One region of the Rhabdaerophilum sp. genome, then DNA from elsewhere that is predicted to be linked to it. Evidence: predicted binding sites of a transcription regulator. Region 1 holds the regulator's gene; the other holds the start of a gene.
What was found. The regulator HrcA, encoded in region 1, represses chaperone genes, less so after heat shock. The targets are predictions, from matches to a motif close to GTTAGCACTCNCNNNNNGNGAGTGCTAAC.

Region 1 (14,954 bases):
GTGCGCCGGCGCAGATTCTCCATCTCGGCCAGTGCGCGCAGAAGCCGGTCCTTGAGATCGGTATTGTCGCGCTCGAGCGCGGCGAGGCGCTCGCTTTCCGCCCTGGCCGCTTCGGGCGCAGGCGTGGCGTCACGTTTTTCCTCAGCACTCATCGTGTCATCCGTCCTTGCAAAGTGTCAAACCTTGGAAAGTGTCAAACCTTGGAAATCATCCAAGCGTCTCGACGCGATATCGAGTTTCGAAGCCTCAAAATCAAGCCGCATCCGCCCCGGATTTCGTTGTTGTGTCCACCTGTCCGGGCCTTGCCAGCACGGCCAGCAACTCCTTCTTCAGTCGCGCCTGCCGCGGCGGCTGCATCAGTTTCCCGCCGGTGAGATCGGTGACGTAGAACACGTCCACCGCCTTCTCGCCATAGGTGACGATGCGAGCGGAATTGATGTTGAGGTTCTGCTTGCCGATCTCGGTCGTGAGCGCATAGAGCAGGCCCGGCCGGTCGAGACCGGTGACCTCCACCACGGTCGATTTGGCCGAAAGTTCGTTGTCGATCACCACATCCGGTGCCACGGTGAATGCTTCCGAGACCGGAGCCTGCGCCGAGCGCGAGGCAACGATTTCCGGCAGCTTCACCTCGCCCTTGAGTGTCGCGATGATGTGACGGGCCACGCGATCCGCGCGGCGCAACTCATCGGCATCCTGGGTGAAGGCGCGCGAGATGGTGATGGTATCAAGGGCGAAACCGTCATTGGTGGTGAAGATCTGCGCTTCCACAATGTTGGCGCCCGCCGCCGCGCAGGCACCGGTGAGGATCGAGAGCAGGCGCGGATGGTCGATCGCCAGCACCACGAGTTCGGTGACGCCGCGAAAGCCATCGGTCGTGAAATCCACCTGGAAATGATCGCCGGATTTCATGCCCTTCTCGACCAGACGGGCATGGCGGAGCTGGTTCGCAAGATCGACCTTGATCCAGTAGGCAGGGTTGTGGCGACGCGCATAGGCCCTGAACTGCGCTTCCGACCAATCCGGGAGGCCTTTGTGCAATTCCGCGATGGCCGCCTCGATGCGCGCCGAACGCTCCACTCCGCCAAAATCGCCGGTGATCACCATCTCGGTCTCGCGATAGAGCGCGCGCAGGAGCTGGCCCTTCCAGCCGTTCCAGACGCCGGGGCCGACGCCGCGGATGTCGCAAACCGTGAGGATGAGCAGCAGCCGCAGGCGTTCCAGTGTCTGAACCGTTCCCGCGAAACTCTGGATGGTGCGCGGATCGGAGATATCGCGGCCCTGGGCGGTCTGCGACATCACAAGATGCTTCTCCACGAGCCAGGCCACCAGCTCGGTTTCCTGCGGCGAGAGGCCGAGGCGCGGGCAGAGCGAGCGGGCGATGCGCGCACCCACGATTTCATGCGCCTCGCGCCGGCCCTTGCCGATATCATGCAAGAAAAGCGCGACATAGAGCGCGCGGCGATTCGCGATGTTCGGCAACAGGTTGTGCGAGAGCGGGTGATCTTCCCCCAATTCGCCCGAATCGAGTTTCGCCAGCAGGCCGATGCAGCGCAGGGTGTGCTCATCCACCGTGTAATGGTGATACATCGAAAACTGCATCATGGAGCTGATGCGCTGGAATTCCGGGATGAAACGGCCCAGAACGCCGGTCTCGTGCATCAGCCGCAGCACGGCTTCCGGGCTGTTGCGGGAGGTGAGGATCTCCAGGAACAGCTGGTTGGCTTCGGTATTGGCGCGCAGGGTTTCGGTGATCAGGCGCAGGTTCAGCGTCACCGCCCGCGAGGTTGCCGGGTGAAGGTCGAGCCGGTTCTGGTCCGCGAACCAGAAGAGCCGGATGAGGTTGACCGGGTCCTTTGCGAAGACATCCGGGCTTTCGATAGCGAGGCGGTTGTTTTCAACCCGGAAACCTGCCGTGCCGGCCAAGGCGCGCGAGCGGCGGCGGAGCCGGCCCATGAAGCGATCGAGCATGGCGCGGGGCTTCTTCTCGCGCATTTCGAGATCGGCGCAGAGAATGGCGGAGAGATCGCCCACTTCCTTCGCCACGAGGAAGTAGTGCTTCATGAAGCGCTCGACCGCGCTGAGCGTGTCGCGGCCGTGATAGCCCATGCGCTGCGCGACAAGGCGTTGCATGTCGAAGGTGAGGCGCTCCTCCGGGCGCCCGGCCACGAAATGCATGTGGAAGCGCACGCGCCAGAGGAATTCCTCGCAGCGCTCGAACAGGCGCAACTCTCGGCGCGTGAACACACCCGCTTCCACGAGGCCTTCCACTGACTTCACGCGGTAGACGAACTTTGCGATCCAGAAAAGCGTTTGCAGGTCGCGCTGGCCGCCCTTGCCTTCCTTCACGTTCGGCTCGACGAGATAGCGCGAGAGCCCGGCCCGCGCGATGCGCTCATCGCGTTCCGCGAGCTTCGCATGGGCGAATTCCGCCGCGCGGCCCGCCACGACCTCCTTGTCGAAGCGGGTCTCGAACTCGCGGAAAATCCGATCCTCGCCGGCAATGCGCCGCGATTCCAGGAGAGCCGTGCGGATCGTCAGATCCTCGCGCCCCGTGCGGATGCATTCGTCGATGGTGCGGGTGGAATGGCCGACCTTGAGGCCGAGATCCCACAGCACATAGAGCATGGCCTCGACCACGTTCTCGGCCCAGGGGGTCGAGACCGGCAGCAGGAAGAGGACATCGGTATCCGAGCCTGGCGCGAGCGTGCCGCGCCCATAGCCGCCGACCGCCACGATGGCGAGATGCTCACCCGCGGAAGGGTTGGGGTTAGGGTAGAGGCGCGTGGTCACGAGGTCGTAGAGCGCCGCGATCAAGCGGTCCTGCGCCACGCAGAGTGCGATGGCGCAGGCGCGGCCTCCCTCGGCCGAGAGCAGCATTTCCGCCCGCTTGCGCGCATCGAGCAGGTAATGGCGCGCCTCGACCAGGAAGGCCGCGCGCGCCGCTTCGCTATCGGGCGCAGCATTCACAGGCTCCAGCGGGAAGGGAGGAATCGCGGCCTCGGGCATGCGCTCAACTCCGCCCCAGGCGATGTTCGATCGCATCCCAGATATCGACCGCGAGATCCAGCCCGCCAAGGCGCTTGATTCCGCGCAGGCCCGTCGGGGATGTCACATTGATCTCGGTCAGGTTGCCGTCGATCACATCGATGCCCACGAAGATGAGCCCGCGTTCCTTCAGCACCGGGCCGATCCGCGCGCAGATTTCCTTCTCGCGCGGCGTAAGGTCGGTCGCCTGCCCGGCACCGCCCCGAACAAGATTGGCGCGAATGTCGCCCGCCGCCGGCACGCGATTGAGCGCCCCCTTCGCGATGCCTTCGACCAGGATGATGCGCTTGTCGCCGGCCTTCACGGCCGGAAGGAATTTCTGGATCATCCAGGGCTCGCGGCTGAGGCCCGCGAAGAGATCGAAGAAGCCGTTGAAGTTTTCGTCCTCGCGGCCGACCTGGAACACGCCCGCGCCGCCATTGCCATAGAGCGGCTTCATCACGAGATCGCCATGCTCGGCGCGGAAATCCTCGATTTCCTGCCGATCGCGGCTCACGAGGGTGGGCGGCATGAGGTCCGGGAATTCGTTGACGAGGATCTTCTCCGGCGCGTTGCGCACGGAAGTGGGGTCGTTCACCACCAGCGTCTTCGGGTGGATGCGGTCGAGCAGATGCGTCGCCGTGGTGTAGTTCATGTCGAAGGGTGGGTCCTGCCGCATCAGCACCACATCGAAGGTGGCAAGATCGACACGCGTTTCCGCGCCAAGATCGGCGTGGTTGCCCTTCTCGTCGCGCACGCGCACGGGCCGCACGCGGGCCGTGAGGTGATTGTCCTTCAGCGACATCTGTTCGGGGCCATAGACCACCATGTCATGCCCGCGCGCTTGCGCCTCGAGCATCAGGGCGAAGGTGGAATCGCCGGTGATGTTGATCTTCTCGATGGGGTCCATCTGGACCGCGACGCGTAAGCTCATGGGAGGTGCCTGGTTCATCAGAAGGGCTGCCCATCAGTCGAGGGCCAATTCGCCGACCCCCTTGATATGGCGAGGAAGCGCGCGGGGTGCAATGAGGATCGCATCGCAACGGATCGTTTCGGGCATGGCGGGCATGCGCGCGAGGAAGGCTCGCGCGCCCCGCCCGATTCGAGCGAGCTTTTGCGGGGTGAGGGTGATCAGTGCGTCATCCAGCGTGGCACGCGCCTTCACCTCGACGAAGATGAGCGTGCCGCCGCGCTTGGCCACGAGGTCGATTTCGGCACCGGCTGCAAGGAAACGCCGCGCGAGGATGCGATAGCCCTTGAGGCGCAGGAGGATTTCCGCCCAGAATTCGGCATCAAGCCCGAAGAGATAGGCTGCGCGCCGGTCCACGGGCTAGTCTTTCTCGGAAAGGCGCAAGGCGCGGGCATAAACTTCGCGGCGCTTGAGCCCCATTTCGCCCGCGACGATCTCCGCCGCGTCGCGCTGCGAGTATCTCTCGAGCGCCGCGCGCAGGGCTGCGTCGATGCGGTCGTCGCTCGCCGGCCCTTCCGCCTCCGGCGGACCGATCACCAGCACGATCTCGCCCCTGGGCGGACCTTCCACCGCCAGAGCCGCTGCGAGATCCGGCAGGGTGCCCCGCCGCACGGTTTCGAATTTCTTGGTGAGCTCGCGCGCGAGTGCTGCCTCGCGCTTGCCGAGCAGGCTCGCGAGATCGGCCATGGTTCCGGCCACGCGATGCGGTGCCTCGAACAGCACGAGCGTGCCGGGAATGCCGGAAATCTCCTGGATGCGACGGCGCCGTTCGCCCGCCTTCGCCGGCAGGAAACCTTCGAAGAAAAAGCGCTCGGCTGGAAGCCCGGCAAGCACCAGGGCGGTGAGGACAGCGGAAGCGCCGGGTTCGGTCGTCACTTTCACGCCTTCGGTGAGGGCGGCGCGGGCGAGCCTCTGGCCGGGATCGGAGATGATCGGCGTGCCGGCATCGCTCACCAGCGCCAGCGTTTCACCCCCCTTGAGACGCGCGAGAAGTCCCGCTTCCTCCCGTGCCGCATTGTGCTCGTGATAGGCATGAAGGTGCGTGGTGATGCCGAAATGGGTGAGAAGCCCTTTCGTGACGCGCGTATCCTCCGCGAGGACAAGATCGGCCCCTGCGAGCGTGTCGAGCGCACGGAGGGTGATGTCCCGCAGGTTGCCGATTGGGGTCGCCACGAGATGCAGGCCTGGCTCCACCGGCCCGGCCTCGAAACGTTCGCCCCTTAACAGGTAATGCGCCATGCGCCGCCCTTGCTGGCCTGCTCCGCCTCGCCCTGATGCATGGCATGCGGGCCTTCCCTCTCCAAGCACGGGATGACGGTTTTCTGCAAGCTGTGGCTTTGCGGGCCTTGCGGCTGACAAAGTTAACGATTCTTTGTCAGGGTTAAGCGGATAGATGGAATTTGGAAAGGCTTTGGCATCGGCCTGCGATCAGCGCGCTCGGCGCTGCCGGTCGGGAGCATCGGAGAAGGAGGCGGAAAGATGCAATGGGATCTTTCCCGGGCAGGCCGGCTCGGCGCAAGCCTGATACTGGCCGGGTTTCTTGCAGGCTGCGCAGGCTCCCCCCTGGATTCGCTCGGCCTTTCGTCCGATAATGATCAGGTGCAGCCTCAGAATTCCGCCGGTGACGTGATCGGCAATGGTTCGGTGAAGGTTGCCCTCATCCTGCCGATCTCCTCGCAGAACGGCCAGGCTGCCGCGCAAAGCCTGCGCAATGCTGCCGAGCTCGCGGTGGAGGATTTCTCCGGCGGCAATGCTGCCTCATCCAATATCCAGATCATCGTGAAGGATGATCGCGGCACGCCCGAAGGCGCGCGGCTCGCGGCGCAGGAGGCCGTGCAGGAGGGCGCAGAACTTGTGCTCGGCCCGCTTTTCGCGCCGAATGTGCAGGCGGCCGCCGCTGTGCTGCGGCCTGCCGGCAAGCCGATGATCGCCTTCTCCTCCGATGCCGGCGTGGCCCAGCGCGGGGTTTTTCTCCTGAGCTTCCTGCCGCAGACCGATGTGCAGCGCGTGGTCGGCTTCGCCCAATCGCGCGGAAAGAAGGCCTTCGCCGCGCTTATCCCGCAGACGGCCTATGGCAATGTGGTCGAGGCGGAGTTCATGTCGGTGGCGAATCAGCAGGGCAGCCGGGTGACGCGCGTCGAGCGCTTCCAGCCGGGCAATACGGCCTCCCTCAGCCAGGCCGCACAGCGCCTGAGGGATGTGATGAGCCAGTCCGATACGCTGTTCATCGGTGAAGGCGCGGATGGCGTGGGCGCGGTGATGCAGCAACTCGCGGCCCAGGGCATCACCAGCCGTTCCACGCAGTTGATCTCGACCGGCATCTGGAATGATCCGCGCGCGATTGGCCTTCCGGCGCTCGAGGGCGCGTGGTTCGCTGCACCCGACAATTCGCGCTTCAACGCTCTTGCCACGCGCTACCAGCAGCGCTTCGGTTCGGCCCCGACGCGGCTCGCGACGCTTTCCCATGATGCGGTGACGCTCGCCAGCGCGCTGACCCAGGCCTATGGCGCGCAGCGTTTTGCCGACGGAAACCTCACGAACCCCAATGGCTTTGCCGGGCAGGATGGCGTGTTCCGCTTCCGCACCAATGGCCTCAATGACCGGGGGATCGCGGTTTTCGAGATCCGCGGCGGCAATGCGCGGGCGATCTCGGGCGCGCCGACAAGCTTCGCAGGGAACTGAGGCGTTCCCGCCTCAGGCGGCGAGATCGGCCACGATCGCATCAAGCACCGGGAAACCGGCGCGCGTGACGCGCAGACGGCGATGATCCGGGCAGAATTCGATCAGATTTTCCTCTACGAGCGCCTCGACGCGCGAGGCCTCGAAATCGCGGCCCCGCAGCAGGCGGAAGCGATCGGGGTCGATGCCTTCCGAAAGGCGCAGGCCCATCAGCAGGAATTCGTCGCCCTCGGCCTCATGGTCGAGCGCCTCGTCGGAAACGATGCCATGGCCGTCGCGCTCGACATAATCAAGCCAGGCTTCGGGGCTTTTCTCGGTCGCGAAGGCGCGGCGGCCGCGTGTGGTGACCAGACGGCCATGCGCGCCGGGGCCAATGCCGGCATATTCGCCATAGCGCCAATAGAGCAGGTTGTGGCGGCATTCATGGCCGGGCTTGGCGTGGTTTGAAACCTCGTAGGCCGGCATCCCGAATTTCGAGCAGATCTCCTGCGTGGTGTCGAACAGCGCGCGGGCGGTGTCGTCATCCGGTATCGCCAGCTTGCCTGCGGCGTGAAGCGCGTGGAAGGCCGTGCCTTCCTCGATCGTCAGCTGGTAGAGCGAGAGATGCGTTGGCGCATGCGCGAGCGCTTCGACCAGCTCCTCGCGCCACGCCTCCACCGTCTGGCCTGGCCGGGCATAGATCAGGTCGAAGGAGTAGCGCTCGAAGATCGAGGCGGCGGTGGAGATCGCCACCAGGGCTTCCGCCACATTGTGCAGCCGGCCCAGCGCCTTGAGATGCTCGTCGTTCAGGGCCTGCACACCGAGTGAAACACGGTTCACGCCCGCCGCGCGGTATCCCCTGAAGCGGCCCGCTTCCACGCTCGTGGGGTTGGCTTCGAGCGAGATCTCGCAATCCGGCGCAATCGCCCAGTTCTCGCCAATCGCCTCGAGAATCCCGCCGACGGTCTCGGGCTTCATCAGCGAGGGCGTGCCGCCGCCGAAGAAGATGGAGGAGACCGTGCGGCCCGGCGCCATCTCGCGCATGTGCTGCAGTTCGCGCCGGAAGGCCGCGACGAAGCGCGCCTCGTCAATGCCGGCGCGGCGGACGTGGCTGTTGAAATCGCAATAGGGGCATTTCGCCTGGCAGAAGGGCCAATGCACATAGACGCCGAAGCCGGCATCGAAGGGCGGGAGGATGAGCGCGCTCATGCGGAAACCTTCGTCAGTCCGGCCTTTTCAATGAGCCGGATGAAAGCCCTGGCACGATGCGAAAGGCCCGTGAGCCGGCCGCCTTTCTCGCGTATCCCGTGCTTCTCGTCGCGGGAAAGCTCGGAAAACGTGCGACTCTCGCCCTCCGGCACGAAGACCGGATCATAGCCGAAACCTGCCTCGCCCCGCGGCGGCCAGGTGAGATGTCCGAAACAACGCCCTTCGGCCAGAAGGGTTTCCCCGTCGGGCCAGGCGACGACCAGCGCCGAGACGAAGCGCGCGGGCGCGCCCACCATCTCGATCTCGCGCGCCTCCAGCTCGGCCTTCACGCGGGTCATGGCGCGCACCCAGTCGCGAGGGAGACCTGCCCAATCGGCGGTAAAGAGGCCCGGAGCGCCATCGAGCGCATCGACCGCGAGGCCGGAATCATCGGCGATCGCCGGCATGCCTGAGGCCTTCGCGGCGGCAAGGGCCTTGATGGCTGCGTTCTCGGCGAACAACATGCCATCTTCCTTGGGCTCCGCCAGGCCGAGTTCGCCCGCCGAGACAAGTTCGAGGCCATAGGGCTCAAGAAGATCGCGCATTTCCGCGAGCTTGCCCGCATTATGCGTGGCGATGACCACCCGGCCGGCAAGACGTTTCGCGCTCATGCGCCGATCGCCGCCTTCTGCATGGCGACGAGCTCGCCGATTCCCTTCTTGGCGAGGCCGAGGAGGGCCGCGAAATCAGCCTCGGAGAAGGGAGTCTGTTCAGCCGTGCCCTGGATTTCCACGATGCCGCCCGTGCCGGTCAGCACGAAATTCGCATCCGTCCCGGCTGCGGAATCCTCCGCGTAGTCGAGATCAAGCACGGGATTGCCGCGATAGATCCCGCAGGAAATCGCAGCGACATGGTCCCGCAGCGGCATGGTCGTCAGCATGTTCCGCGCCATCATCCAGCGGAAGCAATCATGCAACGCCACCCAGGCACCAGTGACGGACGCCGTGCGCGTGCCGCCATCAGCCTGGATGACATCGCAATCGAGCACGATCTGCTTTTCGCCGAGCGCCGCGAGATCCACCACCGCACGCAGCGAACGCCCGATGAGGCGCTGAATTTCCTGCGTGCGGCCCGAAGGCTTGCCGGCGGTCACCTCGCGGCGCGTTCGCTCCAAAGTGGCGCGCGGCAGCATGGAGTATTCGGCCGTCACCCAGCCTTTTCCGGTGCCGCGCAGCCAGGAGGGGCCCTTTTCTTCCAGTGTCGCCGTGCAGAGCACATGCGTGTTGCCGAATTTCACGAGGCAGGAGCCCTCGGCATGGCGCGCGAAGGCGCGTTCGAGGCTCACAGCCCGCAATTCATCAGCGGCACGTTTGGAGGGGCGCATGGCATCTCCGTCTCTCTGGTGTCGAAGTCGGGGGAAAGAGGCGGCGTCTTACGCCCTTCCGGGCCGCTTCTCAAGAGCGTTGCGCCGCAGCAGGACTGCATCTTTGGAATACGCGCCAAGCGCAGTATCATGAAACCTGAAATCGTTTCGTCCCGTGATTCCATGCTCTGGAGCCTGATGAGCCGCGATCTGAAACCCGCCCATGCCGCCCCCCATGCCTCGCAAGGCTATAGTGAACTCGACCTGCGTTCACGCGACATCTTTCGTCGCATCGTCGAGGGCTATCTCGAAAGTGGCGAGCCCGTCGGTTCGCGCAACATCTCGAAAGTGCTGCCGGTTTCGCTTTCCGCCGCGACCGTACGCAACGTGATGCAGGATCTCGAGGATCTCGGTCTCATCTACGCGCCGCATGTGAGCGCGGGGCGCCTGCCGACCGAAATAGGCCTCAGGCTCTTCGTCGATTCCATCCTTGAGATCGGCGATGTCAGCCAGGAGGATCGCAGCCGCATCGAAGCACAGATCGCGGCGGGCGGCTCGGGCCGCTCCTTCGAGGATGCGCTTGCGGAGGCGACGAGCCTCCTCTCGGGAGTGAGCCGCGGCGCGGGCGTGGTGGTCACCTCGAAATCCAACAAGAAGCTGCGGCATATCGAATTCGTGCGGCTCGACCCCACGCAAGCCCTCGTGGTGCTGGTGGCGGATGACGGCTCGGTGGAAAACCGTATCCTCGCGCTTCCCCCCGGCCTGCCGGCCTCTGCGCTGACGGAAGCCTCGAACTACCTCAACCATCGCCTCGCGGGCCGCACGATCGGCGAACTCCGCGCCGAGATCGAGCGCGATCGCCTCACCATGCAGGCCGAGATGGACTCTCTCTCCGCGCGGCTTGTGGAAAGCGGGCTCGCGAGCCTCTCGCAATCCGGCGGGGAGACGCGACTGATCGTGCGCGGGCAGGCGAACCTGCTCGAAGACCTCGAGGCCGCGACCGATCTCGAGCGCATCCGCCTTCTCTTCGAGGATCTCGAACGCGGCAAGGACGTGATCGACCTGCTCTCCCGCGCCGAGGAGGGGGATGGCGTGCGCATCTTCATCGGCTCGGAGAACAAGCTTTTTTCGCTCTCGGGTTCCTCGCTGGTGGCCGCCCCCTTCCGCGACCAGAACCAGAAGATCGTTGGTGTGCTCGGCATCATCGGGCCGAAGCGGCTCAATTACGCGCGCATCGTGCCGATGGTGGATTACACCGCGCGGGTGATGGGGAAGCTGCTGGAGCGGGGATAAAAACGGAAAATATTCCTATTTTCTCTTGACCGTTGGAGGGTGTGTTGCGCTTCATGAAGGCCTGACAAGGAAAGCCCATTCCGCTGTTACCGCTTCTTCACCGATCTTCCCGCCTGTCGCCCCCTCGCGCTTCTGACTCGCCTTTCATGCGGGAGGTTCTCTCGATCCGCGAGGACCTGCTCCTCCTCAAGGCCTGCCTCGCCGCGATGCGCGTGAGGCTCGAACTGAAATACTCGGACACCCAGCCGCGCTGGCCGGCCGGCGATCCGCGCGGCGGGCAGTGGATGCCGGAGGAGGGTGGAGAGGGAGGAGAAGAGTATGACGAATCTTTGGATGCATTTGGTGTCGCGCCGGATGGAACACTCATCGAGCCAGTTGCCGAATGTACAGGGATTTCGGGGCATGCCTTACGTCGCATGCAGGAGAGAGGAATTTCTCTTGATATGGTTACGGATGCACTGACCAATCCGCTGCGTGTCATTGTTCAACCCAATGGAAACACGAAATATGTTGGCTCACGTGTCACCGTTGTTTTAAGCCCGAAAGGGTGGATGGTCACATGCATGTAACTGCGCAAAAATCTGACGAATTCTTCTCAATCAAGATAGTCGAGGTTATCGCGCCGCCGACGGAAAATGATCTCGAATGGCTTGTCTGCGAGGTCGAGTGGCGTAGGCTGGATCAAGAATTTAAGGCCGTCAGCGAATGCCTCACGTCTTCCGAATGGCAAGAGTTTCTGAGTTGGATCAAAAGTCTCGAGACCGACCCAAGAGACAGCGTTTTGTCATTCTGTGAGCCGTCGCTTCATTGTGTTTATTTAGCCGCCAGCGATGTAGTCGTTTTCGTTTGCTGGCTGGAATTGACCCCCGGTGGTCAAGATAGTCAGTCCGTGGCTTTGTCGTTCCGCCGCAGCAGTATCAAGATGCAGAAATGAATAAACCCCCGTTTCCGGGGGCTTCGCATTCTCGAGGCGTGGATGGCCGGGCCGAGCTCGGCCATGACGCCAGCGGGTTGATGACGCCGCCATCTGGTTCTTTGGGGCGGCATTCTTCACATCCGCATCGATATGCACCTCGAAGCGCTTGAGCTTCCCGTTCAGGAGGCCCTGTAGAATCTGCTCCTTCTCAAGGCCTGCCTTGGCGCGATGCGCGTGAGGCTCGAACTGAAATACTCGGACACCCAGCCGCGCTGGCCGACCGGCGAACAAGGTGTGGGCAGATGAAAAACCGACGCCAAAATGCCGATTCTACTGGTTAGGATCGACCATTGTTCGACGATTCGATGAAATCAAACTGCAAAGCGGGTGGCTTCCTTGGCTGAAGACAAGACAACCCTTCCCGACGCCGCTTCGATCTTGGCTTTGATTGAAGGCGTCGAAAAGAAAGAAGACTACGAACTTGCTTCCGCCTTTCGCAAAAAGGACGAAGAACAGCCGGGTATTGGATGGTCGCTGCTTTCGCAGATTTTTGATTTCCATTTCACGGCGGTGAAGTTGGAACCGTTCGGGCCTATGTGGCAAATGGAAGGGCGGCGAAGCATGATACCCGCCGATCTTTCGGATAGTGATCTTGATGCGATCCAAGGCACGCTTCACACCGTCGCCGATCCTGAATTTCAGGCGCGTGTTGGCGACATTCTTTGGCTAAGGCGCAAGGATTTCAAGGCCGCACGAATTGCGGTCGCTGCATACATCGAAGCCGGTTCGCGGTTGGAAGACCCGGAACACTGGCCTGCCTGCATGGAAAGGTACGAACGCGGATTGCGCCTTGCCCGGCAAATCGAAGCGAAGGGCGAACTACCAAAGTCGGTCCTTGCGCATCTTGAAGCGCGGGTGCACCATTACGACGGCCAAGACCCTTTGTTCTTCACCTGCAAGGCGCTCGAATTTCTTGCCGAATTCCAGTTCGGTGATTTTCCCGCACTTGCCGAAATCGCCGGGCGCGTTGCAGCGAAGTCATGCGAAGGCGGCGATTTCAGGCGCGCGCGCAACCACTTCGACGTTCAAGCGAAGCTGTTGAGGCTGGCCAAGGACGATGTAGCGGCGGAAGCGGCCCGCGTCGCATCTGCCGAAACGCATGTCCAAGAAGCCGAAGCGCAAGAAGCCAGCGGGTCTTTCATGGTCGCGCGCTCTTTTTGGGAAGACGCTGTTCTGGCCTTTCGCGAACGGCCATCTCTTCGTGCCCGCATTCCCGAATTGCAGCGACGGCTTGCCGTCGCGGGCAGAAAGACGCTCGACGACATGAAGAGCATTAGCCACGAAATTGATATTCGCCCGATGGTCGAACACGCCGAAGCCGCTTTCAAAGGCTTGGCGCTTGACGATGCCCTTTGCCAATTGGCCGTCTTTGAAAAGCCAAATGATCCTGTGGGCATCCGAGAACGGACGTTGAAGGAGCTAGAAGACGCGCCCTTGCACGCACATATCGACGCCGAAATTTACGACGAAACCGGACGGAAGATTGGTCGAAGGCCAAGCATTTCATCATCGGACCCGAAGGAGCGCGAAGCAGCCATCGAAGGGTTCATTGAACAGAATGCAAGTTTCATTCGAGGCATAAATGTCATGGGATCGTTCGCACCCGCTGTCCGAACGATCTTGAGCGAACACAACGTGACCGAAAAGGAAATCGAAGGCTTGATTGCCGATAGCGGCTTTATCCCCGAAGGTCGGTTGCCCTTGTTCGTGAAGGCCATAGCAGACGGCTTCCGGTGGGATTTTTCGACGGCATTGCATATCTTCGTGCCCCAAGCGGAAAATGGGTTGCGGCATATCATCGAACAATCAGGCGAGGTTCCAAGAAGCTTGAATCAGGACGGCGTTGAAGAGGTTTGGTCAATCGAACGCATCATGGGGAACGAACGGCTCAAGAAGGCACTTGGCGCGGCTTTCGTGTTCGACCTTCAATCACTGCTTTCCGGTCGAACCGGCCCGAACCTTCGAAACAGCATCGCGCATGGGTTGGTTTCGTCGGGTTCGCTGAACAGCCCAACCGGGTTTTATCTGTGGTGGCTTCTCTTCCGTCTTGTCGTTTTCCCCACGCCCATGATGAAGGCGTTTCGCGAACGGCACGCCATCGCGCGGGATGCTGAAGAGCCTTCGAACGGCTGAAATTGTCCGCAAATGCCTGCATTCAGCCCGAAAAAATAGTGGGTAGGTTGTGGGTAGAAAGAAATCTTGATTTTTGACTGTGCGTCTAAATCATTGATTAAATTGCATTTTCATTAAAATGAATGGCGGCGAGGGAGGGACCACCATGGCGGATGGCGAGAGCGGAACCCGGATCGAGCCTGACAGCGCAACGCCGATTGGCCGGGCGGCGGCGGCCCTGGCCTTTGCGACTCCGGATGCGTCGGCGCGACGCTCCACCAAGACCGAGCGGCGCGAGGCAATGCGGCGGCTCCAGGCTGATCCGGATGCAGTGCGCCGGGCCTTCGAAACCGGGGAATATCCCTATTCCGACCGGCTGACCGAACGCGCCTATGCCCGGCAGATGGCGGCGTTGCAGGTGGAACTGCTCAAGGCGCAGAACTGGATCAAGGCCAGCGGTGAGCGGATGGTGATCCTGTTCGAAGGGCGCGATGCCGCCGGCAAGGGGGGCACGATCAAGCGCTTCATGGAACATCTCAACCCGCGCGGGGCCCGTGTGGTGGCTCTGGAGAAGCCCTCCGACCGCGAGCGCACGCAATGGTATTTCCAGCGCTATATCGAGCATCTCCCTGCGGCGGGTGAAATGGTGCTGTTCGACCGCTCCTGGTACAATCGCGCCGGGGTCGAACGGGTCATGGGCTTCTGCCAGCCGGGGGATTATCTCGAATTCATGCGGCAGGCGCCGCTGATTGAACAGATGCTGGTGCGGTCCGGCATCCGGCTGTTCAAATATTGGTTCTCGGTGACGCAGGGCGAACAGCGCGCGCGGTTTGCCGCGCGCGAAAGCGATGCTCTGAAGCAATGGAAACTTTCACCGATCGATATTGCCTCGCTCGACAAATGGGATGATTGTACGGAAGCAAAAGAGGCGATGTTCTTCTATACCGATACTGCGGATGCGGCTTGGACGATTGTCAAATCCGATGACAAGAAGCGCGCCCGGCTCAACTGCCTGCAACATTTCCTCGCCGCGCTGGAATACCCGAACAAGGATCCCGAGGTGGTGGTTGGCCCGGACCCGCTGATTGTCGGCTCCACCCTGCATGTCGTGCGCAAGGCGGCACAGATCATCGGCAAATCCGTGCTACCGGAGGCGCGTCGAAGCCCGGGCTGAAACGCGCCTATCGCTGCCTGGGCGCCGCCTTTCCCGGTCGGCGTGAGGCGGGTTTCTGGCCGGTCGGGCCTTCACATCGTCCCCGAAGCCGCGCGCCGCGGAAGCCGGGGCCAGACCCTTGTGCCGGCGGTGACGTGGATGCGACACGCCGGGCTTCAGGCACTCACCGGAGTTTCCTGATCAGGCGAGAAGGCGC
Region 2 (14,954 bases), on a different contig from region 1:
GCGGACACCGAAGCCCGGCGCCTTCACGGCCGCGACCTTCAGGCCGCCACGGAGCTTGTTGACCACGAGCGTGGCGAGCGCTTCGCCTTCCACGTCTTCCGCGATGATGAGCAGCGGCTTGCCGGTCTGCACCACGGATTCGAGGATCGGCAGCATCGGCTGCAGCGAGGAGAGCTTCTTCTCGAAGATGAGGATGTAGGGGTCCTCGAGCTCCGCCACCATCTTCTCGGCATTGGTGATGAAATACGGCGAGAAATAACCGCGGTCGAACTGCATGCCTTCGACGACATCGAGTTCGGTCTCGGCGGTCTTGGCTTCCTCGACCGTGATCACGCCCTCGTTGCCGACCTTCTGCATCGCTTCCGCGATCATCTTGCCGACCGAGCTGTCGCCGTTCGCCGAGATGGTGCCGACCTGAGCGACTTCGTCGTTCGAGGTCACCTTCTTGGAGTTCTTCTTCAGATCCGCGACGACCGCTTCCACGGCCATGTCGATGCCGCGCTTGAGGTCCATCGGGTTCATGCCGGCCGCAACGGCCTTGGCGCCTTCGCGAACGATCGACTGGGCGAGAACGGTCGCGGTGGTGGTGCCGTCACCGGCGGCGTCGTTCTGCTTCGAGGCCACTTCGCGCACCATCTGGGCGCCCATGTTCTCGAACTTGTCGGCGAGCTCGATCTCCTTCGCGACAGTCACGCCGTCCTTGGTGATGCGCGGGGCGCCGAAGGACTTCTCGATGACGACGTTACGGCCCTGGGGGCCGAGGTTGACCTTCACCGCATTGGCGAGGAGGTCGACGCCGCGCAGCATCTTGTCGCGCGCATCGGACGAAAAACGAACGTCTTTCGCAGCCATGTTACCTTACTCCGAAATTGAGGAATTGTGCCGGGTTAATCAGGCGATCACGCCCATGATGTCGCTCTCCTTCATGATGAGGAGGTCGACACCGTCGATCTTCACTTCCGTGCCCGACCACTTGCCGAACAGCACGCGGTCGCCCTTCTTCACGTCAAGGGCCACGAGCTTGCCGCTTTCGTCACGGGCGCCTGGGCCAACGGCCACGACTTCACCCTCTTGCGGCTTTTCCTTCGCCGTATCCGGGATGATGATACCGCCCTTGGTCTTCTCTTCGCTGTCGATGCGCTTCACGACCACACGGTCATGCAGGGGACGAAACTTCATTTTGAACTTCCTCTTGAAGGCTTCGTAAGAAGGCGGGGCGCGGTTCGCGGGGGATTTCCGGGACCCATGGGGCCAGAACCGAATTCATCCTCGACGCGAGACACCCCTTCGTGAAACCAGTTAGCACTCATAATTGATGAGTGCCAACGGCATATGGCGATGAGCTTGGCGGGTGTCAAGATGGCATGGTGGCTGAAGTCGCAGGCGGCAAATGCGGTTTTCACCCGTGCCTGACCGGCACGGGGGAAAGGCCGGAAATCGACCCTTCAGCCGCCCTTCGCGCGCATGGCAATGACCGTCCCCGAGATCACCAGCATCGCGCCAACCAGCGTCGCGATGCCCGGCACCTCTCCGAAAAACCCGTAGCCGAGGATGGCCGCCATCACGAGGGCGGAATATTCGCTTGGCGCCAGCCGCGAGGCCTCCGCCCGCTTGAAGGCATTGGCAAGCAGCATGTGGCCGCACAGGCCGAGCCCGCCGATGGCGAGGAACAGCCAGAGGTCGCTACCGAGCACCGGTTGCCAAACCCACCAGGCGGGACCGACAAGCAACAGGGTCGGCACGGTGGTCTGGAACAGCACGATGATGATCAGCGCATCCTGCTGGGCACGCTGGCGCAGCAGCACGAGGCCGAAAGCATAGCTGATGGCCGAACCCACCGCCGCGAGCACGCCGGGAAGGTGCAGGGCCGCGCTGATGAGCGGCCCGCCCGTGGTCAGCCCATGGCCGAAGGTCATCACCAGCATGCCGACGAAACCCAGCCCCAGGCCGCTGAAGGTTTCGCGGCGGATCGCCTCGCCGAGGATCACTGCGCCAAAAAGGGCGAGAAAAAGCGGCGAGAGGAAGGAGAAGGCGATGGTTTCCGCCAGCGGCAGGGTCTGCAGCGCATAGAAGAAGCTTGTCGCGGTGATGAGGCCGATCACGCCGCGCAGGCTGTTCACGCGCATCGTCTCCTTGGATGGAAAGGCCGGGCGAAGGATGGCCAATGCGGCGACAGTCCAGATCGTGCCGGCCAGAAACCGCAGGAAGGCCAGCTGGAAGGTAGGATAGCGCGCGCCCACCGCCTTGATGACCGCATCCATGATGCAGAGCACGGCGATGCCGGCGAGGGCCAGCAGGAAGGGCAAGGGAAGACGCAGCTTCATGACAGCAGCGATCCCAGCGCCTGCCAGATCAGCCGCGCCCCGCCGATGATCAGCAGCGCATTCGTCGCCAGCATGATGCCCTCATAGGAGAGGCGATGATGGATGCGCAGGCCAAGCCAGACGCCGAATGGCACGATGGGCGCATAAAGCAGCGCCCCCGCCAGCGTTTCGGGCCGCGCCATCAGCAGCATGCCATAGGGTCCAAGCTTGAGGATGTTGCCGATGGTGAAGACGGCCGCCGTGGTGCCCACGAACAGCGTTTTCCCGAGGTTTCGACGCATCAGATACATCGTGACCGGCGGACCGCCGGAATGCGCGATGAAGGTGGTGAAGCCGGAGGCTGCCCCGGCGATGAAACCCAGCGGGGTGCTGGCAGGCTTGCCTTGCCCCCGCGGCTTGCCGCGCCGCTTCCAGAACCAGTGCAGCGCGAAGGCGAGGCTGATCGTGCCGATCATCAGCGCCACAAGCCGCGGATCGACGCTCGCAAAGGCAAGCCAGCCGACCCCCAGCCCCAGCAGAAGACCCGGCAGCAGAACGCGCAGATCCGGCTTCGACCAGGAGGAGGGGCCGAAGGTGCGCAGGGTGAACATGTCCATCATCGAGATGAGCGGCGCCACGATGATCGCCGCGCCGATGGGATCCGTGATGAGCGAGAGCATCGGCACGCCCAGCGAGGCCGCGCCACCCCCGAACGCTCCCTTCGAGGCCGCAATGACAAAGACCGTCACCCCGCCGATCAGCCAGAAGGCCGGGCTCGCAGCCTGTTGGCTCAGGGCAGCGGAGAGCTGTTCGAAGAAAGGCAAAGGCCGGTCTCGGTCGGGGAGGGCCGGAGGAAACCGGCGACGAATCCGAGACTAGTGGAGGCTGAGGGACCTCGCAATCGAGCAGCGGCTGCTTTGTGGCCACCTTTTGCGAAATCCTGCCTTTAGCTTGCGCGCGAGTGCAATTAAAAATTTCAAGATACTGAAATCCTGAGCCTTTTTCGTTTCCGCGCGGGCCGGGCTCGGGCTGGTGCTGGTGCTGCTGATGCGAACCCGGGCGCTGGCGTTTCGATTGCCCGCTTCGATCGTTCCCACCTTCACTCCGGTGATTTCCTTGGCACCTGCCATCCTGCTCCTGGCCTCGCGCCTGGATCGCGCCGGATCGCGCGCGCTCATGGCCAAGCTGCGCGCGGGAACGAAAAACGGGGCCTTGCCGCCCCGTTCCGAAAATTGATCCGAACTGTCCTGCTCAATGGAACAGGGCGTCGATCGCGTCCTGATCGACATGGTCTTCGGCATTGACCGGAACCGGGCCGGTGAGAAGGGCAGCCGAACCTTCGGTCTCGCGCTCTTCCTCCTGCGTCTGGATTTCCTGTTCGATAAGTTCGTGCAGCGCCTGCAGGCCACCCCAGGCATCGATCATCTTGTGGATGCGGCTCTCCACGAAGTTCAGCGTTTCCACCACGCGGCGCACCCGCTGGCCCGAAAGATCCTGGAAGTTGCAAGCCATGTAGATGATGGTCACCTTGTCGGCGATGTCGTTTGCCAGCCCCTTGCAGGCCTCGAGCGTTGTCTCGCTCTGGATGGCACCCGCCATGGTCTCGATGGATTCGGCCGCAGCGAGGATGTCGTTCGCGGCAGCCTCGGTCTGCGAGACCACCGTCTCGAGTTCGAGCGCAGCAACCTCCACACCACCGATATTGTGGCCAACCTTCAGGGCCGCAAGCTCCTTCTTGGTGCCCGCAATGGCGCTCTCGATCTCGGTCATGTCCACCTTGAGGCTCGCGAAGGACCGCAATTCCTCGCGGTAATTCTCCTTGAGGTTTTCCAGCACGCCGTAGAGCGGTTCGATCATCATGCGCAGGGCGCGGACCTCGTCGAGCACGGCGGTGGAAGATGCGGCCGTTTCGATGCGGGGAATGACCGGCATTTCGGGGATTGCGACCGGAGCCGCCTCGAACGCGACAGGCGAGACCTCCGGAGTGGGGCGACCGGAGCCGCCTTCAATGCGGAATTTGCGCTGGGGAATGCTCATGGGACTTCGAAACGCCGCTGCTGGATTTGCGAAAAGTGTCCTTTACCGTTGCGCGCCACGAGTTAAACAGTGGTTCACGCCGATGGCCCGCGAACATCACTGTTCCGTCATCATGAACAAGGCGTTTCCGCATAATCCTTTCATGATTCATTAGTATTGTTTTTAAAAGAAAATGAAAAACCTGATCATAAGAATATGTTAATCATGAATATTTGCCGTCCAGCGACCGTTGAAAAATATTTTCATTCTCGTTTGCCGCCAACGCCGCGTGGCGGCGGTTCTCCAGTCCTTTCTGGGCTGGGTGGGAAAGGGTGTCTCATGTCTCGCGTCGCTTCCGCTTTTGCCGCCTTGCTGCTCGCCTCGGTTGCCGTCCTGCCGGCACAGGCAGACCCCTATCGCGGCACCTCGCGGATGGGCGGCGGCTTCATCGAATTCCTGATGACGGGTGCTGTGCCCTCGCATCGGCAAGGCGCTCCCGTCATGGCCCGCCCGGCCGTGCCGGATGCGTTGCCGCGTCATGCCGGGCGCGGCCGTGCGATCGACCTGCCGGTGCAGGGCTCCCGCCAGCTCGCCGCGCTGCCCGATGAGAGCCAGTTTATCCAGCGCCGCGATGATGCGCGCATCCATCCTGAGGTTGAACCGCAATTCGAGCGACAGGAAGTGACCTATCACGGCCCGCATGGCCCGGGCACGATCGTGATCGATACGCCGAACCGGTTCCTCTATCTCGTGCAGGGCGATGGCCGCGCGCTGCGCTATGGAATCGGCGTGGGTCGTCCGGGCTTCGAATGGGCGGGCGTTAAATCCATCACCCGCAAGGCGGAATGGCCGGATTGGCGGCCGCCGGCGCAGATGCTGAAGCGTCGCCCGGATCTCCCGCCCTTCATGTCGGGTGGTCCCGATAATCCGCTCGGCGCGCGGGCGCTCTATCTTGGCTCGTCGCTTTATCGCATTCACGGCACCAACGAGCCGGAAACGATCGGCCGCGCGGTTTCCTCGGGCTGCATCCGCATGAACAACGAGGATGTCATTGATCTCTATGACCGGGTGAAGGTCGGCACGCGGGTCGTGGTCATCTGAATTCCATCACACTCTACCGGCCCGCCGGAGTGAAAAAAGGCCCCGCGGATTTGCTGCGGGGCCTTCATCATCTCATTTGAAGGAGCGGCGGCGATCATGCCTCGAAGCTGTCGTCGCCATAGCCGCCATCATCCCAGTTGGCATCCGACACATGGTCGTGGCCCTGCTCCTCTTCCTGCGGGGCATTTTCCTGCGGCGTATGCCCGGACGGGACGGCCGCTGCATTGGCAGCCCCGCCACCCAAGGCTGAAGACAGGATCGAGCCGAGCACCATGCCGCCGGCCACGCCAGTGGCGGCTGCCGCGGCCGTGCCGAGGAAGCCCATGCCCTGGCGCTGCGGCTGGCCCCATGGGCCGGGTGCCGCGGCTCGAGGCTGCCCACCCCACGGACCGGCCGGGGCCTGAAGCGGCGCCTCGCGACGCTGGCCATAGGCCGGCACGTTTTCCGGTGGACGTTGCTGGCCGCCACCGCCGAAAAGGCCCGACAGGAAACCGCCGCCGGAAGCCGGCTGCTGCGGTCGCGCGCGCAATTCCGCGACTTCGGCCTGAAGCTGCTCGATCTGTTGCTGCTGGTTCAGCAGCGCCTGTTCCTGCACGTAAACCGACTGGGCCAGTGCATAGGTCGCATAGGGCTGTTTCTGAACGAGGTCCCCGATATAGCGCTCCGCTTCCGGGTCGCGCGGCTGGTTTGCAACGTTCTTCAGGCGGTCGAAAATACCGTCAATCACCTGACGCTCTTGCGGGTTCATCCCTTCCTCCATTTCGCCGCCCGGTTGCTCCCAAGAGGACGGCGTGACGCATCAGATAGAGGCGAATTGCGACATTTTCAGTGGCAACCAGACCCGTCCGAAAGGTTTATTTTGCCAGCCCGAGGCGTTTCAGCCGTTTGAGGCCGCGCGGCGTCACCTCTTCCAGCGTCGCCACTTCGTGCCACCGCACGGCCGAAACCTCCTCGAGCTGTGCGACAAGCGGGGAAGCCGGATCTGCCACGAACAGGAATTGCAGGTCGTGATGCAGATGCGGCCGCTCGCCCCGGCTCGCCTTGCCCGGCACGGCATGGCTGTCGATGAGGAAGGGCCGGTCCGCCTTTCCGTGCCAGGGGTGAAGCGGCGGCGCGGAAAGGCCTGTTTCCTCCTCCGCTTCTCGACGTGCCGAAAGCCAGAAGGTTTCGGCCGGTTCGTAATGCCCGCCGGGTTGCAGCCAGCGCTTCAGGGTCTTGTGGTCGATCAGCAGGGTCTCGGTGCCATCCGGCGACAGGAGGATCGCGCTGGTCGTCACGTGGCCGGGATAGGTGTCGCGACTGTCGAGCGCGTGCTGCTGGTCGATCTGCCAAGTGAGCACCGGCAGCCATTCATCGCTTTCCGCCTCATGGGCGAGATAAGTTTCGACAATCGCACGCAGGCGGGAGAGGAATTCAGACATGAAAGAGGCTCACGGGTCAGAAGAGCCGCAACGCTAGAGCCAACTCCGACCTGATTGAAAGAGGCCGTCCGCTCTCATTTCCGATTATGTCGCGCATTTTCTTCGACCAACCGGTATCCAATGGATCGGAAAATGCTCTGGAACATTTTCAAGCGAAGCGGAGGCCCGTTCGCATGAAGACGATGCGTCGAGAAAAATGAGAGCCGGGCGGTGAAAGGGAATTCACCGAACCGGCTCCAGTCGATTCTTCCGGCAGTTGGATCAGACGATCTTCTGGTAGGCCGGAACCGTCAGGAAGTCTTCGAACCTCGACGCGAGCGAAAGGTTGCGGAAAAGCTCGATGGCCTCGGGGAAGCGGCCCTTTTCGAAGGCCTCCGCCCCCACTTCGCCCTTCACCCGCTCCATCTCTTCCTTGAGGCAGGTTTCGAACAGCCCGGGCGAGGCCTTCGTGCCATCCACGAAATCCAGGCCGTACTTCACCTGCTGCCAGATCTGCGCGCGGGAGATCTCGGCGGTCGCTGCATCTTCCATCATGTTGTAGATCGGCACGGCGCCGCGGCCGCGCAGCCAGGCCTCGATATATTGCACGCCCACGCGGATATTCTCGCGGAAACCCTCGATGGAACGCGTGCCGGCATGAACTTCCAGCAGATCCTTCTCGGCAATGTTCACATCATTGCGCGCGACGCCGAGCTGATTGGGCTGCGGCATCAGGCGGTTGAACACCTCCATCGCCACCGGAACGAGATCGGGATGCGCGACCCAGGTGCCGTCATGACCGTCGCCGGCCTCGCGCTCCTTGTCGGCGCGCACCTTGGCGAAGGCCGCCTCGTTGGCCGCGGGGTTGTTCTTCACCGGGATCTGCGCCGCCATGCCGCCCATCGCGAAGGCGCCGCGCTTGTGGCAGGTCTTGATCAGCAGCAGCGAATAGGCGCGCAGGAAGGCCTTGCCCATCACCACCTGGCTGCGATCCGGCAGCGCGTAATCCTTCTGCGCGGCGAGCTTCTTGATGAAGGAGAAGATGTAATCCCAGCGCCCGCAATTGAGGCCGACGATATGATCCTTCAGTTCGAACAGGATCTCGTCCATCTCGAAAGCCGCGGGCAAGGTCTCGATCAGCACGGTCGCCTTGATGGTGCCGACCGGCAGGCCGAGCGCCTTCTGGGCCATCACGAAGACATCGTTCCACAGCCGCGCCTCGAGATGGCTTTCGAGCTTCGGCAGGTAGAAATAGGGGCCTGAGCCCGCGGCAATCTGCTTCTTCGCGTTGTGGAAGAAACAGAGGCCGAAATCGAAGAGCGAACCGGAGCAGGGCTCGCCATCGATCTCGAGATGGCTCTCGTCGAGGTGCCAGCCACGCGGCCGCACGATCAGCACGGCCGGGTTCGGACCAAGCTTGTAGGCCTTGCCCGATGCGGGATCGGTAAAGTCGATCTTGCCGTCCCAGCGATCCTTCAGGTTGATCTGGCCCTCGATATTGTTCGACCAGGTCGGGGAATTCGCATCCTCGAAATCGGTCATGAAGACCTTCGCGCCGCAATTCAGCGCGTTGATCACCATCTTCCGATCGACCGGGCCGGTGATTTCCACGCGGCGATCAAGCAGGTCATGCGGAATTGGAGCCACGCGCCATTCGCCGGAGCGGATGGCGGCGGTCTCCGGCAGGAAGCGCGGCAGCTCGCCGGCATCGAAGCGCTTCTGGCGCTCGGCGCGAGCGGCCAGCAATTCCTTGCGGCGACTATTGAAGGCGCGCTGCAGGCTTGCCACGAAATCGAGGGCGTCCCTGGTCAGAATCTCTTCATAGCGGGCAGCCATCGCGCCCCGGATTGCGATCGTAGCCACCAGAAGACCCCTTCATGAACCTGACCCGGAAAAATCGGACGCATCATCCGCAGAAATGTTTTTTTCGCAAGACGACTTATTGTGACGGGACTGCTTCCGTTCCGGAAAGAATGGAAAGGTTCCGAAAATTGCGAGGCCCACAGCGCAAAAAAAGGGCAGCCCGCAGGCTGCCCTTGATCGATCGACGTCTGGTCGCCCGCGGGTTACGGTTACGGAGCGGTCTTGGTGGTCAGCGTCGTGCCGATATTGGTGAAGGCCGTCTGCAGGCTGCCCGAGAAGGTCGAGAGCGCGGCAATGACGGCGGCGGCCATCAGGGCGGCGATCAGCGAATACTCGATCGCGGTGGCGCCGGACTCGTCCTTCACGAAACGGTTGAAAATCGACATGGTGTGCTCCTTTTGATTTGCTCCAAAGGTCTTCGGCGACCTGTCCTCTCGGAAAAAGTCTTATGCCGGAACCAAAGCGAACTTAGCCCCGGGATGTTGCACGACCGTTAACACGACCAACAATCGGGAAATAATTCAGGGAAGGAAGGCAGCTTGGTTAAAACAATCAAAAACCGATTATCACTTCTCTGCAATTACAAAAAGCAATATTTCGTTTGTTGTTTCAAATTTTGATGATTGATACTATAATTATGGTGTGATTGAGCCGGATAATAACCGCTAAAAGACCGTTAACATGAGTATTTTATTTAGAAAATCTCACGTCGTTTCGCAGTGGAGGTCGCTTGTTCAAGGGTCGATCTGTCTGACAGGCGAACGAAACGCCCGATCGCCACCCGGCGATGCTTCCCTGCCGCGCTGAAAAAGCGGGCGCTTTACCGAAAATTCACCCTGATTTGCCATTGCTTGGTCTCGGCGGTCCCCTGTATGGGCCTGCCCATTGCGAGAGGTGTGCGATGTCCCGGCTCCGTCTTCCTGCCCTTGGCGTGATGCTGGCGGCGATGGCCCTCGGCGCGCCGGCCTCTGCCAAAGAGACCGGCCCCGACCAGATCGGCGTTTTCCTCGATCAGGCGAAGCTCCTGAAACTGCCGACCGGCACGGAAACGATCATTGTCGGCAATCCAGCCATCGCGGATGTCACGGTTCAACGCAACGGCGTGCTCATCATCACCGGCCGCATGCCCGGCCGCACGAATTTCATCGCGCTCGATACGAACGGCACGATCATCTCGGAATCCTTCGTGTCGGTTTCCGCTCCGCCGGATCATGGCCTGCTGGTGATGCGCGGCCTTGATTCCGCGCATTACCATTGCTCGCCGAAATGCCAGCCGACTGTCGCGCTCGGAGACGAGGAAAAGCATTTTGGTCGCGCTGCGGACCAGAGCCTTCGTCGGGATGCTCTCGCGAACCAGAGCAGCGCCGCGGGCACGAGGCGGTGATGTTACTCCCCTGCCCCTGAAGAAACGATAGCGCGTTTCGTGCGTGCGACAGGCCCATGATCGCGGCCGGCAAGAAAAGCGTGAATAATCGGTAAAACGTTCACGCAGCCTTTTCGTGGTCCCCCGCAACTGAAAGTCAAGTTGCTCTTGGTATGTCTATTCCCAAGGGCGGTTGAAGCTGGCGACGTGCTTCCCGTGACACCTTGGAAGGAACGGAGCGAAGGCATGGCGGAAAGATCCGAATCCAGGCGCGCGAGCAAGGGCCGACGGAGCTTGCGCAAGTTCGTGCGCAATCGCACCGGCACCACGGCCGTTGAATTTGCGATGATCTCACCTCTGTTCTTCGGTTTCCTGTTCGCCATTCTCGAAACGGGAACGCTGTTTCTGCGCACGACGGCCATCGAGGCGGGTGTCGAGGAGGCCAAGCGCCTCACGATGACGGGCCAGGTGGCCGGCTCCGGCAATGGCGCGGCGCAGCTGGCGGCCTTCCGGGCGGGCTTCTGCAATCAGGTTGGCTGGATCATCCCCTGCGAACAGGTGCAGTTTGATGTCCGCGCGTTCAACACCTTCGGCGTTGCGGCCATGCCGAACCCGGTCAAGAACGGGGCCTTTGACCCCGGTGGCCTGCAATTCAACCCCGGACAGCCCTGCCAGATCGTGGTCATTCGCGCCTATTATGAAGCACAGGGGCTGACAGCCATGATCCGCAACGATGTGGCGAGCCTCAACAATGGCAGGGTTCTGCTTGGGGGCTCTGCCGCCTTCAAGAACGAGCCCTTTGGGGCGTGTTGAGGGGTCCAAGATGATGATTAGATCCTTTTCCCGCCCTCTCCGCCGCTTCTCTCGTGCCACTGGACGTTTGCTGGGCCGCTTTGGAAAAAGCCGCTCCGGCGTCGCGGCCACCGAGTTCGCGCTGATGGTTCCGGCCATGGTGATGGTCTGGGTCGGCATGGTGGTCGCCACCGATGCGCTGACCGCCGACAAGAAGGTGACCCTGCTCACCCGAACCCTCGCGGACATGACGACTCAGATGCAGGCCGTGAGCCAGGCGGACATGGATTCGATCTTCCAGGCCACGGAGGCGGTGCTGTGGCCGCAACCGGCCGAGCGGATCGGCATGCGCGTGACTTCCTTCGACATTGATGGTTCGGGCAAGGTGTTCGTGGATTGGTCGGTGGTTCCAACCAACTCGGCCCTGCGGGGTGATTTCACCGCGCTCGCGCGGTGCTCGACCTCGAATCTCGTGCCGGTCGGCCTCAGGACGGCGCGCACCTCGATCGTCCATGCCGAAGTGAATATGCGCTATCAGGCATCTGTCGCGACGCAGGTCGTGGATGAGTTGTTCAAGGGAGCGGCCTCGGGCGGCGAGATGCCGCTCGGCGATCGGCTCTTCATGCGCTCTCGCCAGGCCAACAAGGTGCAATTCAACCCTGCTCCCGCCGGACCCTGCCCTGGCTTCGTGAACTGACAAGAAAAGCGCGCCCGGCTCGCTCCGGGGCGAGAGTTGGTAGCAGTGAGTGGACTTGAACCACCGACCTCAGCATTATGAGTGCCGCGCTCTAACCAGCTGAGCTACACTGCCAACCTTCGGGACCCTTAGAAGCGCCGGCCTTGCCATGTCAAGTCCGGCAAATCCTTCAGGCCCGAAAAGCGCCTCACGCCGCCAGCGGCGCGCGATCCGCCCGCCGATCCTTCAACCGGATGAGCGTGAAATAGTGGATCGGCCCATGCGGGTCGACGTCATGAACCTCGAATCCGCGGCTCGCCGCCCAGTCGCGCAGGCGTTGCAGCGGGAAATTTGCGCGCCAGCCGAGTTTTTTGGCGATCGGCGCCACCACGGTTTCGAAGGCCGCCATCGGGCCCTTTTCCGCGCCGATGTGGTTGACCAGAACAATCTCGCCCCCCGGCCGCAGCACGCGCATGAATTCATCGAGTGCGGCTTCCGCGTCGGGCACCAGCGTGATCATGAACATGCCGGCCACCGCATCGAAGGTGCCATCCCGGAAACCGAGACGGCAGGCATCCATCACCGCGAGCCCGGTGATGTTCTTCAGGCCCTGCGCTGCGATCTTTTCCTCGGCCTTGTGCAGCATGGGCTTCGAGAGGTCGATCCCGGTTACCTGCGCCTCGGGCGGATAATAGCCGAGCGCCAGGCCGGAACCCACGCCAACTTCCAGCACGCGCGGGCCGTTTTCCATCGCGGCGCTGACGGCCTTGAGCTGCGAAGGCCGGAGCATCTTGTGATAGACCCGATCGTAGAAGGGCGCCCATTTCTCGTAGGCTTTGGTGATGGTCGAGAGCGACACATCCTTCACGGTGCTGGAATCTTGCATGCGGAGCTCCAGAAAAGCGATTTAGGAAAGGGCTGAAACGGCTTCGCCGGCAGGCGCCAAGGGGATTCGCCCCTCGGGCTGCCGCATGATGGTGCCGCCGCCGAGCACGCGCGCGCCGGCGCCATCGCCGCCATAGAAAACGCATGCCTGTCCGGGCGCGACGCCCTCCTCGCCATCGAAAATCTCGACGACGATGCCACGCTCGTCCTGCCGCAGCATGGCGGGTTTCGGGGCTCGCGTGGAACGCACGCGGGCATGGATGGCGAGGCCCTCGGATGGGATCGGCGTATCGCCGAGCCAGTTCACATCACGCAGCGGGATCTCGCGCAGGGCGAGCGCCTCACGCGGTCCAACGATCACTTCGGAACGGTCGGCATCGACCCGGATGACATAGAGCGGCTCGCGCGCGGCGATACCGAGGCCGCGCCTCTGGCCGATGGTGAAGCGGAAGGTGCCCTCATGCTGGCCAAGCACACGGCCATCGAGATGGCGGATCGCGCCAGGCCGGTCCGCCTCCGGCTTCAGCTTGCGCACAAGTTCCGCGTAGTTACCGGAAGGCACGAAGCAGATATCCTGGCTATCAGCCTTGTCCGCATTGGAAAGGCCGATTTCGCGGGCAATGGCGCGCGTCTCGGATTTGGTCATTCCGGCGAGGGGAAAGCGGAGCCGGGCAAGCTGCGGCTTCGTGGTCGCGAACAGGAAGTAGCTCTGGTCGCGATCGAGATCGATCGGCCGAAACAGCCCGCGCCCACCGCCCTCCAGCGCGCGGCTCTCCACATAATGCCCCGTCGCGAGGCAATCGGCATCGAGTTCCCCGGCAAAGGCCAGAAGATCGCGGAACTTCACGGTGCGATTGCACTCGACGCAAGGAATGGGCGTTTCGCCGCGTGCATAGCTGTCGGCGAAACTCTCGATCACGTCCTCGCGGAAGCGGCTTTCGTAATCGAGCACGTAATGCGGGATGCCGAGCTGCTGGGCGACATTGCGCGCATCCTGGATGTCCCGCCCCGCGCAGCAGGAGCCGGCGCGATGCGTCGCGGCGCCATGATCATAGAGCTGAAGGGTGATGCCGATCACCTCGTAGCCGGCGCGCGCCAACAGAGCCGCAACGACCGACGAATCAATGCCGCCGGACATCGCGACAACCACGCGAGTCTTCTCTGCAGGCTTGGCAATGTCCAGTCCGTTCAGAGTCATTGGCATCTCGCCGGAATTCAAGGGTCCGGGAACGATCCGTTGCATAAGCCTTTTGGGACGAATGTTCCAGTCTTGCGGGCAAGAACCGGCAGAATTTGCCCGGTTGCGGTGATGCAGGAAGCAGCTTCTCCGCTCAGGGTGAAAAAGATACAGTAAAAACAATGGCTTGAAATGCTGTCTCTGGTGGCCCTGGCCTTGCATGGCTGGCCGCAGAGTTCATTTCCCGTGTTGCAGGATGCCATGATCGAGATCGCTTCGCCTTCCTCGTTCCCGTCCGTTGCCGAACCTGTTCCTCAAGGACAGCGGGATACCAAGCCGCGCTCGGAACAGTTTCCGGGCGTGCCCTTCGGCTCGCTCGTGTCTCAAGCCGCGCAGAACGGCCAGCGACCCGCCCAGATGAAGGATGAAGCGCCCGTGCCGCGCACCCCGACGGCCGAAGAGGAGGCACGCGCGACGGCGCGGCGCGAGGCTCGCGAGGGGGTTCAGCAGTCTCGCGAGAAGCCCGGCCCGGCGACCGAGGCCCCAGCCGAAAAGGGCCGCGTGGAAAAGGCTGCCCAGCCGGCTGATGCCGAAAAGGCGGCGGAAAAGGCGGCGGAAAAGGCTGCCGAGCCGGCTGACGACGAAAAGGCGGCGGAAAAGGCTGCCCAGCCGGCCGATGCCGAAGTGGAGGCGCAAACGGCTCCGGTCGCGGTGGAAGCGACGCCCGATCCCGCTCTCGCCCCGCCGGCGATCGAAAAGGCACCGGAGCCGGCCCTTGCCGTTCCGGTTCCCGGTGTGCCGGCCGCGAATGGTGAAGCCGAAGGCGAGAATCCGGCCATCGCGGCAGGCGTGGCGCGCTCTGCCGCCATGTTGGCCGAGACCCCGGCTGCCGCTGTTCTGACGACACTTGCGAAGGGCGAGATTCCGGCTGGTGACGCCGAAATCCCCGCGGGCTCCAAGGGCTCGGCTGATCTCATCGCGCTGATGCAGGCCCGGACGGGTGAAACGGCCACCAATGCCGCGATGCAGGCCGATCAGGCCGCAACGCGCGCGGAGGTCTCGAAGGTCAATTTCGCCGATTGGATCAACGAATTCGCCCTCGCCCAGGGTGCGATGCATCGTTCCGGCGATCTGGTCGGCAGCCTCGACCGGGCTCTGGCCGCAATCCCGACCGCGCATGCGGGACAGGACGCGCTTCGGCCGACACCGTTGCAGATGCTGCCGATCGAGATCGGCATGCAGGCCGTGCGCGGGGTCAAGACCTTCCAGATCCGGCTCGATCCGGCGGAACTCGGCCGCGTGGACGTGAAACTCGAGTTCAAGGAAGACGGCGAGGTGAAGGCCAGCCTCGTCGTGGACCGTGTCGAGACGCTGGCCA

Region 2: groES (co-chaperone GroES) is a predicted target of HrcA. The motif match lies at 1,299-1,327, and genes of this name have one in related genera.

The regions. Positions count from the first base shown of each region.
Region 1 is NZ_JBJTDY010000123.1:10,748-25,701, forward strand. Features, by position in the region: gene grpE (nucleotide exchange factor GrpE) at 1-152, opposite strand, end outside; gene ACKODO_RS09570 ([protein-PII] uridylyltransferase) at 253-3,006, opposite strand; gene gshB (glutathione synthase) at 3,011-3,958, opposite strand; gene ACKODO_RS09580 (YraN family protein) at 3,992-4,351, opposite strand; gene rsmI (16S rRNA (cytidine(1402)-2'-O)-methyltransferase) at 4,355-5,233, opposite strand; gene ACKODO_RS09590 (penicillin-binding protein activator) at 5,474-6,676, shown strand; gene hemW (radical SAM family heme chaperone HemW) at 6,689-7,861, opposite strand; gene ACKODO_RS09600 (non-canonical purine NTP pyrophosphatase) at 7,858-8,511, opposite strand; gene rph (ribonuclease PH) at 8,508-9,224, opposite strand; gene hrcA (heat-inducible transcriptional repressor HrcA) at 9,399-10,496, shown strand; gene ACKODO_RS09615 (DUF4258 domain-containing protein) at 10,643-11,065, shown strand; gene ACKODO_RS09620 (hypothetical protein) at 11,056-11,430, shown strand; gene ACKODO_RS09625 (DUF4209 domain-containing protein) at 11,809-13,605, shown strand; gene ppk2 (polyphosphate kinase 2) at 13,751-14,758, shown strand; partial or broken gene ACKODO_RS09635 (amidase) at 14,939-14,954, opposite strand, start outside.
Region 2 is NZ_JBJTDY010000010.1:2,158-17,111, forward strand. Features, by position in the region: gene groL (chaperonin GroEL) at 1-852, opposite strand, end outside; gene groES (co-chaperone GroES) at 892-1,179, opposite strand; gene ACKODO_RS00835 (DMT family transporter) at 1,446-2,324, opposite strand; gene ACKODO_RS00840 (sulfite exporter TauE/SafE family protein) at 2,321-3,127, opposite strand; gene ACKODO_RS00845 (hypothetical protein) at 3,336-3,539, shown strand; gene ACKODO_RS00850 (protein phosphatase CheZ) at 3,555-4,340, opposite strand; gene ACKODO_RS00855 (L,D-transpeptidase) at 4,659-5,420, shown strand; gene ACKODO_RS00860 (DUF2076 domain-containing protein) at 5,515-6,168, opposite strand; gene ACKODO_RS00865 (NUDIX hydrolase) at 6,275-6,841, opposite strand; gene aceB (malate synthase A) at 7,103-8,683, opposite strand; gene ACKODO_RS00875 (Flp family type IVb pilin) at 8,893-9,069, opposite strand; gene ACKODO_RS00880 (pilus assembly protein N-terminal domain-containing protein) at 9,585-10,067, shown strand; gene ACKODO_RS00885 (TadE/TadG family type IV pilus assembly protein) at 10,293-10,859, shown strand; gene ACKODO_RS00890 (hypothetical protein) at 10,870-11,535, shown strand; tRNA gene ACKODO_RS00895 (tRNA-Met) at 11,573-11,649, opposite strand; gene ACKODO_RS00900 (class I SAM-dependent methyltransferase) at 11,723-12,400, opposite strand; gene mnmA (tRNA 2-thiouridine(34) synthase MnmA) at 12,422-13,591, opposite strand; gene ACKODO_RS00910 (flagellar hook-length control protein FliK) at 13,769-14,954, shown strand, end outside.